4 regions of the Oribacterium sp. HCP28S3_H8 genome follow, and region 1 is predicted to be linked to each of the others. Evidence: predicted binding sites of a transcription regulator. Region 1 holds the regulator's gene; each other region holds the start of a gene.

Region 1 (2,209 bases):
TCGCCTCCGGATCCATAGATAGAATATTTAACCCATCTGCATCAACCAAGAGTCTGAGGCCTCTTGGACGGAGTTTTAGCGCCTGTCCTGAAATCAGCGATAGCTTGCCGAGCACATATTTTACCACTCGTATGGAAAGCTCTGTGGTGCCCATCCCAGGACCCATTACAATAAAATCCGCCCAGAACAGGTTTCGGGAAATCAGTTCATTGAGGTCCATGCCTTCTGCATAGGTTTCAATAATCGCCTCTGGTAATAAGGACTGTAAAATGCTTCGGTTAGAGTCGACCGTCAGTAGCTTGACAAGCCCTGCGCCGGAACGATATGCAGCAAGTCCTGATAAAAACGCGGCGCCGCACATGCCCTCCGATCCGGCAATGATCAGTGTTTTACCATAGGTCCCTTTGTTTGCTGTCTCGATCCGCTTTGGTATTGCCCGGATCAGCTCCGACTTTTCTATGTTTGTAAGCAATTTCATAAATTAAATCTCATCACCCTCTATTACGGCAAATGCCATCACAAGCTCCCTGGTGTCGGAAATAGAAACATGTATGCTTTTACCCCCGATCTCCTGCAATCTTTTTTTAGCATTATCAGACAATACGACATAGGGCTTCCCCAATTCATCCCTAAGTACCTCGATATCGATGGGTCGGAAGCCCCGGAATCCTGTCCCCAGCGCCTTGGCGACTGCCTCCTTTACGCTGAAATCGCCGGCAAGCATGGAGATCTTTCCATTTGCCTGCCGGCGCTCCTGATCTGTGAAGATTTTATTGCTGTAGCTTTTTTCCATCAGAGCCTTGATGCGTGCAATTTCCAGTAAATCACAGCCGGTTCCGGAAATCATTTTTCTGTTCTCTCCCTGTATTTCTCTCCAACTCGATAGGACAATCTCATAAGTGATTCGGAGAGATGCACATTTTCAATCACAACACCTTCCGGAACCTCAAGATCCACATGTGCAAAATTCCAAATACCGACAACACCGTCTGCAATTAACTGCTCTACCACCTTTACCGCCGGTTCCTTTGGGATGCAAACGGCAGCCATTTTGATCGCGTTATCTTTTACAAAGGAATCGATATCCTCCATAGGATGAATTTCTACATCCCCGACCTTTTTTCCGATCAACGTTGGATCTTTGTCAAAGATTGCCCTAATCAAAAAGCCTCTTTTACGGAAATTGGTATAATTGGCAAGTGCCTGTCCCAAATGTCCTGCACCGATAATGATCATATTATGATCTTTGTCAATATTAAGAATCTTGGCAATCTCATCATGCAGATTTTTAATATTGTATCCGTATCCCTGCTGTCCAAAGCCGCCAAAGTTATTAAGATCCTGCCGGATCTGAGATGCGGTGAGCTTCATCCGCTTGCTAAGTTCATTGGATGAAATCCTCTCCACGCCCTGATCCATAAGATCCTCAAGATATCTGTAATATCTTGGAAGTCGTAAAATAACACCCTGTGAAATTTCTTTTTTAGCCATCGTTTTGCACCTCTTAAATCATCTGCTCTTGTTAAATATTATACAAGTTTGTTATTTCAATGTCAAAAGAAAACAGCAGAACCATCGCCGGCCCTGCTGTTTTTTATATTATTTGTTGACTTCTTATACATACCAATATTGCATGATATGGAAAGTAGCTTAGATCTTCGGAGTTCTTCTGAGAATTGCATGTCTCTCAGGTCCATTGGAAACCATAGTAATCGGAGTTTCAATCTCTCGTTCTATGAAATCAATATAATTTCTGCATTCCACCGGGAGTTTATCATACTCTGCAATGCCACGGATATCACAATTCCATCCCGGTAAAGTTTCATATACAGGCTTTGCCTTATTAAGCAACGGAGTTACAGGGAAATCCTTTGTAACCTTGCCATCAATCTCATACCCTGTGCAGATTTTGAGCTCCTTAAGATATCCGAGCGTATCCAGTACGGTAAGTGCTGCTTCCGTTGCCCCTTGCATCTGACATCCGTATCTCGATGCTACAGCATCATACCAGCCAACTCTTCTTGGGCGTCCGGTAGTTGCGCCATACTCGCCCTTGTCACCGCCTCTTTTCCTAAGCTCCTCCGCTTCCTCGCCAAAAAGCTCCGAAACAAAATCACCAGCCCCGACTGCGGAGGAATATGCCTTTGTTACGGCAATGATATCCTTGATTTCATATGGCGGGATACCTGCTCCAACTGCGCCATAGGCT
Region 2 (2,209 bases), 280 kb from region 1:
GAATCCACGATTTCGATGCATCGGATGTCTGCCTGAGGGAAATCAGAACGATGCAGATCCACATCGATTCCGATTCCGCTTTGTTCACGTACAAATGTATAGATTAAGGAATTTTCCATGATCCGGATGGGAATCTGCGGCACAAAGCCGAGTTCCTGACATTTTGTGACCACCGAGTGAAAAATGCTGAATTTTTCATTGAGTGTGATCAGCTTTTCCTCTCGCAGGTCATCAAAGGACAGGACATCCCTTTGATACAAGGGATGTCCTTTATAAACTACGGCACATAGCTTTCTTTCAAAAATTTTTTCTTCATGGACCATCGGAGAGCGGAAATGATCTACCACATAGGCGGTGTCAATCTTTCCGCCCAGCAAAAGATCCCGGATGTTCTGATTAAAGTCTTCCGTCCATTCCACGGCTTCAGAGCCGATCAGCTCCTGGCTAAGCGACCTTAGGGCAGGGACTGCCTGCAGAGCTCTTATGACGCCGCAGGCAAACCCTACCCGTCGGGAGTGGCGGGAAAAATCCATGCGTTTCATTTCCATCTCCAGATCCTGCAGTCGGTAAAGCATTTCCTTACTGTGTTTATATAGATAGTCTCCGCTTCTCGTAGGTTCAAGTCCTGCCTGAGACCGTTGAAATAGCGTGACGCCAAGCTCGTTTTCCAGTTTGTTCAGGTTTTTCCCCATGCCCTGCGGGGTGATATAAAAACGTTCGGATGCCTTGTTTAAGCTTTTTGTTTCATAGCAGGCGCAGAAATAGCGCAGCGTCTTGGTGTCCATAATCCGAAAATTCCTCCTGTAAAGTTCTATCCTTCGACAGCTTTTATTTTGTCTTATTCGTTTTATTTGATTTCAGCGTATCCATGAATTGCATTGTTGAAGCTTGTAGCTTATATTATACCTTTTTACCCACGGATTTTCTGTAAATCTCTGTAAAAATAACGTCGAGGTGCAAAAAAATAGTTTCTACGCACTTTCGGCTTGTTGATAGCGCGGATCGGGAAAGCCGTGTAAGATATACATGGTTAATTTGTTAACAAATATATTGATGATATGCAGAAATTTACAGGAGTGTGTCATGAGAAGTCGTAAATATCCTAACCTTTGCAAGCCGATTACCATCGGTAAAACAATATTCAGAAACCGTATGTTTTCTGCTCCTATGGGTGGAACAGATATCACAAATGACGGCTGCATCAGACCGAAGTCCACAGCTTTTTACGAGCTTCGTTCCAAGGGTGGAGCGGCAGCCGTTACCGTCAGCGAATGCATGGTACATCCTGCAACAGACGGATCTCATGCGTATCATCTGGATGAGTCGATTCTCAATTCTCTTGCCTGTGCTACCTATACAGCAGACGCGATCCGCAGACACGGCGGTATTCCGAGTCTTGAGCTCTCCCACTCCGGTATGTTTGCAGGGACCTATATGACGGATAAGAAAAGACAGCATGAGCTTCATCAGTGGGGACCCTCGGAAACGGTGCGTGCAGACGGTGTGCCGGTAAAGGCGCTTACAAAGGAGATGATCGAGGAAATCGTGGCAGCCTACGGACATGTAGCCGGACTTGCAAAACGAGCAGGCTTTGAGATGCTTATGATCCATGGCGGTCATGGCTGGCTTATAAATCAGTTTCTGTCTCCGCTTTTTAACCATAGAACCGATGAATATGGCGGACCACTTGAGAATCGTACCCGCTTTGCAATCGAGGTACTCCAAGCTGTAAGGGATGCGGTTGGTCCGTTTTTTCCGATTGAGTTTCGTATGAGTGGAGCGGAGTTTACGGAAGGAGGATATGACCTTGAGGAAGGCGTCCGCATTGCACAGGCGATCGAGCCTTACGTAGACATCATTCACGTGTCCGCAGGTACGTATCAGAAAACCTTTGGCATTACGCATCCTTCTATGTTTGAGGACCATGGCAGAAATGTATTTCTTGCGGCAGAGATCCGAAAGCATGTGCATAAGCCGGTAGCAACCATCGGCGGACTCAATGACCCGGCGCAGATGGAGGAGATCATTGCTTCCGGAAAAGCGGATATTGTGTATATGGGCCGTGCTTTGCTCGCGGATCCGTTCCTTCCGAGAAAGATCAATGAGGGGAGAGACGATGAGATTGTGCGGTGTCTCCGCTGCTTTACCTGTATGGCAGAGCGGGCAGCGACATCGACAAGACGATGTACGGTCAATCCACTGATCGGAA
Region 3 (2,209 bases), on a different contig from region 1:
ATGTATTTTTTATCGGCAGAGGCATTGACTATGCCATCGGACTGGAAGGCTCCCTGAAGCTTAAGGAAATCAGCTACATCCATTCCGAAGCGTATGCGGCAGGAGAGCTTAAGCATGGGACCATCAGTTTGATTGAAAAGGGCACCCTTGTCGTCGGAATCCTGACACAGCCGGAGCTTTTTGAAAAGACCGTTTCAAACATGGTCGAAGTCAAGAGCCGTGGCGGATATCTGATGGGACTCACTACTGATGGTAATTATAATATAGAAGATACCGCAGATTTTACCGTATATGTTCCGTCCACTGACCCTTATTTTGCGACAAGCCTTGCCGTTGTACCGCTGCAACTTCTGGCATACTATGTCAGCGTCGCTAAAGGACTTGATGTTGATAAACCAAGAAATCTCGCAAAATCTGTCACCGTAGAATAAGTTAAATATAGTCTGACGTGCTTGATCGTTTAGAAAATATGAAACGATGAAGCGCCTTGAAGCAAAATAGTTACACCATTCACTTAGACGACTGATACAGACTGATACATAAGAGATCCGAATGCTTTTTGCGTCCGGGTCTCTTATATTTATGTACGCGTTATGATCATTTGTAATATATAATATTCCAGCCGAAAGGCTGTGATACATGTATACATTGTGCAATTATTCATATTCAAGGGAACTGGCAGAGATTCTTTTCTTGTGTAAGAATGACAATTATTTAACGTATAACTATTAATTTTTTATAAAAAAATATGCATTTATTCCTGTGCATTCATTGCTAATTTATTGTTCTTTTATAAAAAATTGGTTATAATACACAATGTCTATTAAATTTTTGGAGGTATACATATGGGTGTTTCCACTTTTAAAGGTGGCGTCCATCCTTATGACGGCAAGGATCTTGCGAAGGATCAGCCTATCGTAGAGATCAAGCCCGAGGGACTCATGGTATTCCCGCTTTCTCAGCACATCGGTGCCCCGGCGAAGCCAATCGTAGCCAAGGGTGACCATGTTCTGGTCGGTCAGAAGATCGCGGAAGCAGGCGGGTTTATTTCCGCTGTTGTAATTTCCTCGGTTTCCGGTACCGTAAAGGGTATCGAAAAGAGACTTACAGCCGGCGGTGCCATAGCTGACGCTATTATCATCGAAAACGACAAGCAGTATGAGACGATTCCGGGTTTCGGCGAAAAGAGAGATTATACAAAGCTCTCCAGAGACGAAATCGTAAGCATTGTAAAAGAAGCAGGTATTGTCGGACTTGGCGGTGCCGGTTTCCCGACCAATGTAAAGCTCATGCCAAAGGACATCAATAAGATTGACTATTTCCTCGTAAACGGAGCGGAATGTGAGCCATATCTCACATCTGACTACAGAGATATGATGGAAACTCCAGAGGAAATCATCGGCGGTCTGAAGGTTGTGCTCTCGATCTTCCCTAATGCCAAGGGTAAAATCTGCATTGAGGATAACAAGCCGGAAGCCATTGCCAGACTCTCCGAGATGGTAAAGGATGAGCCTAATATCGAGGTGCTCGGACTCAAGACCAAGTATCCGCAGGGTGGTGAGCGTCAGCTGATTTATGCAGTTACAGGACGAAAGATCAATTCTTCCATGCTGCCAGCCGATGCCGGTGTTGTTGTGGACAATATTGATACCATCGTTGCAATCTATGAGGCAGTATGTCTTCAGAAGCCTCTGGTACGGAAGATCCTTACGGTAACAGGTGATGCCGTTGCGCACCCCGGAAACTTCCGTGTACCACTTGGCACCAACTATCAGGAAGTCATTGCTGCAGCAGGCGGATTTAAGGTCGCTCCGGAAAAGATCATCTCCGGTGGTCCGATGATGGGTATCCCTCTGTTTAAGCTGGACATCCCGGTTGCTAAAAACTCAAGCTCAATCCTTGCGTTCCAGCATGATCAGGTTTCCGCAGAGCCGACAACCGCATGTATCAACTGCGGCCGCTGTGTAGCAGCTTGTCCTGAAAATCTGATGCCGACACTTATGATGAAGGCAGCTCTTGCCAAGAACAGTGCAAAATTTGAAGCACTCTATGGTATGGAGTGTATCGAGTGTGGATGCTGCTCTTATGTTTGTCCTGCCAAGAGACCGCTTACACAGGGCTTTAAGCAGATGAAGAGACGTGTCAACGGCGAGAGAAGAGCAGCAGCTGCCAAAGCTAAGGCCGAGGCTGCTAAAAAGGCTCAGCAGGA
Region 4 (2,209 bases), on a different contig from region 1:
GCCGTTGATTGCATAAAGAAGGCACTTGGCAAGGTTGGCACGTGCGCCGAAGAACTGCATTTCCTTACCGGTCTGCGTAGCAGATACACAGCAGCAGATGCTGTAATCATCGCCCCATACCGGTCTCATAACATCATCATTCTCATACTGGATAGAAGATGTGGTTACAGAAATCTTGGCAGCATATTTCTTAAAGTTCTCCGGAAGTCTCTTGGTGTACAGTACTGTAAGGTTTGGCTCCGGAGCCGGTCCCATGTTCTCAAGTGTATGCAGGAAACGGAAGTCATTTTTGGTTACCATGGAACGACCGTCCTGACCCATACCGGCAACCTCGAGTGTTGCCCAGACAGGATCACCTGAGAAAAGCTGATTGTAACTCGGGATTCTCGCAAACTTTACCATACGCAGCTTCATGACGAAGTGGTCAATCAGCTCCTGAGCTTCCTGCTCAGTAAGCGTACCCTCGTTGAGATCTCTTGTAATATAGATATCCAGGAATGTAGAAACACGGCCAACGGACATTGCTGCACCGTTCTGTGTCTTGATTGCTGCAAGATATCCAAAATAGAGCCACTGTACAGCTTCTCTGGCATTCTTAGCCGGGACGGAAATATCATAGCCATAGGACTGTGCCATTTCCTTCATCTGACGAAGCGCTCTGATCTGATCGGAGATCTCCTCTCTCTGACGTACTACATCATCGGTCATAGTACCGTCACCAGTATTGGCAAGATCGTTCTGCTTCTCCTGGATCAGGAAGTCAATACCGTAAAGAGCAACCCTTCTGTAATCGCCGACAATACGTCCACGACCATAGGTATCCGGAAGTCCGGTAAGGATCTTATTATGACGAGCCTTCATCATCTCCGGAGTATATGCATCAAATACACCCTGATTGTGTGTCTTATGATACTCTGTAAAAATCTTATGAAGCTCAGGATCCGGAGTGTAACCATAGGTTGTGCATGCCTGCTCTGCCATCTTGATACCACCATATGGCATAAATGCTCTCTTAAGAGGCTTATCGGTCTGTAAACCTACAACCTTTTCTTCGTCCTTGGAGTCGCCGGTGATATAGGCTGCGTCATATGCAGTAATGCCGGAAACGACCTTGGTCTCCATATCAAGAACACCGCCCTTGGCTCTCTCCTCCTTCTGCAGCTTCTGAACCTCATTCCAGAGCTTTTCTGTTGCTGCAGTAGGACCAGCCAGGAAACTGGCATCTCCGTCATACGCAGTATAGTTATTTTGAATGAACGAACGTACATTTACGTCATTAACCCAGTGGCCTGTCTTAAATCCTCTCCACTCTTGTCTCATCTCATATCCTCCAATACATTAACCATTAAACCAGATGCCGAGGTCGATCTCTTTGTTAAATCCTTATCTCTCTCAGCGATTGCAGTATACAATGAGCTATATTGTGTGTCAACAAACAAATACCTTCAAAATATAGTGTTTTTGAATAAAAACAACAATCATTATTATTTTTGTATATTCCTAAAAACATGCTTGAATAAAGTCTAGTAATGTGGTAGGATTAAATTCAATGTATATATTGGGAGGTGAGTGAGATGATGATCTCAACCAAGGGCCGATATGCTCTTACAACTCTGATCGATATTGCCCAAAACTATGATGGTGAGACACCCGTTAGTATTAAAGAGATTTCTGATCGCCAGGGACTTTCTGTTAAGTATCTGGAGCAAATTATTGCATTGATGGTCAAGGGCGGTTTTTTAAAAAGCATACGTGGAGCACACGGCGGATATCTTTTTACAAGACCAATTGATCAGATCCGTGTGGGAGAAATTCTGGATGCTGCAGAAGGAACACTGGCGCCGGTGGACTGTCTGAAGGGCGGCACTGTATGCTCCAAGTCTGCTTCCTGTCCCACCTTTCCTCTTTATAAGGAAATAGACAATGCCATTTATGAAGTTGTGAACCGCTATACTTTAGCTGACCTTGTAAATGAGACCTCCGGAGAAAGTGGCAGCAAAAAAGCCTGATATGCTGTTTGTCAAGAGTATTTTGACGGATCTGCAGCAAATATTTAAGCGGCACTGACGATTGATTGGTCAGTGCCGCTTCCGTATTATATCCGGTGATATGAAAGCTCCCTGCAGAAAAGATTCTGCAGGGAGCTTTCATTAGGAAACAGGAGGTTCATCTAGACTGATAACAGAATAAAAATCAGGGAAGCAGTCAA

The links. Region 1 encodes Rex, which represses fermentation and respiration genes when NADH is low (regulators of the CRP and FNR family bind a similar motif). Its sites were predicted from a motif close to ATTGTTAANTANTTAACAAT; they were not measured.
Region 2: ACTNEN_RS01850 (oxidoreductase) is a predicted target of Rex. The motif match lies at 1,027-1,046, and genes of this name have one in related genera.
Region 3: rsxC (electron transport complex subunit RsxC) is a predicted target of Rex. The motif match lies at 703-722, and genes of this name have one in related genera.
Region 4: pflB (formate C-acetyltransferase) is a predicted target of Rex. The motif match lies at 1,372-1,391, and genes of this name have one in related genera.

The regions. Positions count from the first base shown of each region.
Region 1 covers NZ_JBQHUZ010000001.1:128,072-130,280, reverse strand. Annotated here, with positions in the region: gene ACTNEN_RS00610 (NAD(P)H-hydrate dehydratase) at 1-478, opposite strand, end outside; gene acpS (holo-ACP synthase) at 482-847, opposite strand; gene ACTNEN_RS00600 (redox-sensing transcriptional repressor Rex) at 844-1,491, opposite strand; gene ACTNEN_RS00595 (adenylosuccinate synthase) at 1,651-2,209, opposite strand, start outside.
Region 2 covers NZ_JBQHUZ010000001.1:407,783-409,991, reverse strand. Annotated here, with positions in the region: gene ACTNEN_RS01855 (LysR family transcriptional regulator) at 1-785, opposite strand, end outside; gene ACTNEN_RS01850 (oxidoreductase) at 1,084-2,209, shown strand, end outside.
Region 3 covers NZ_JBQHUZ010000004.1:24,770-26,978, forward strand. Annotated here, with positions in the region: gene glmS (glutamine--fructose-6-phosphate transaminase (isomerizing)) at 1-431, shown strand, start outside; gene rsxC (electron transport complex subunit RsxC) at 846-2,209, shown strand, end outside.
Region 4 covers NZ_JBQHUZ010000007.1:155,478-157,686, forward strand. Annotated here, with positions in the region: gene pflB (formate C-acetyltransferase) at 1-1,320, opposite strand, end outside; gene ACTNEN_RS09885 (RrF2 family transcriptional regulator) at 1,575-2,009, shown strand; gene ACTNEN_RS09890 (HAD family hydrolase) at 2,151-2,209, opposite strand, start outside.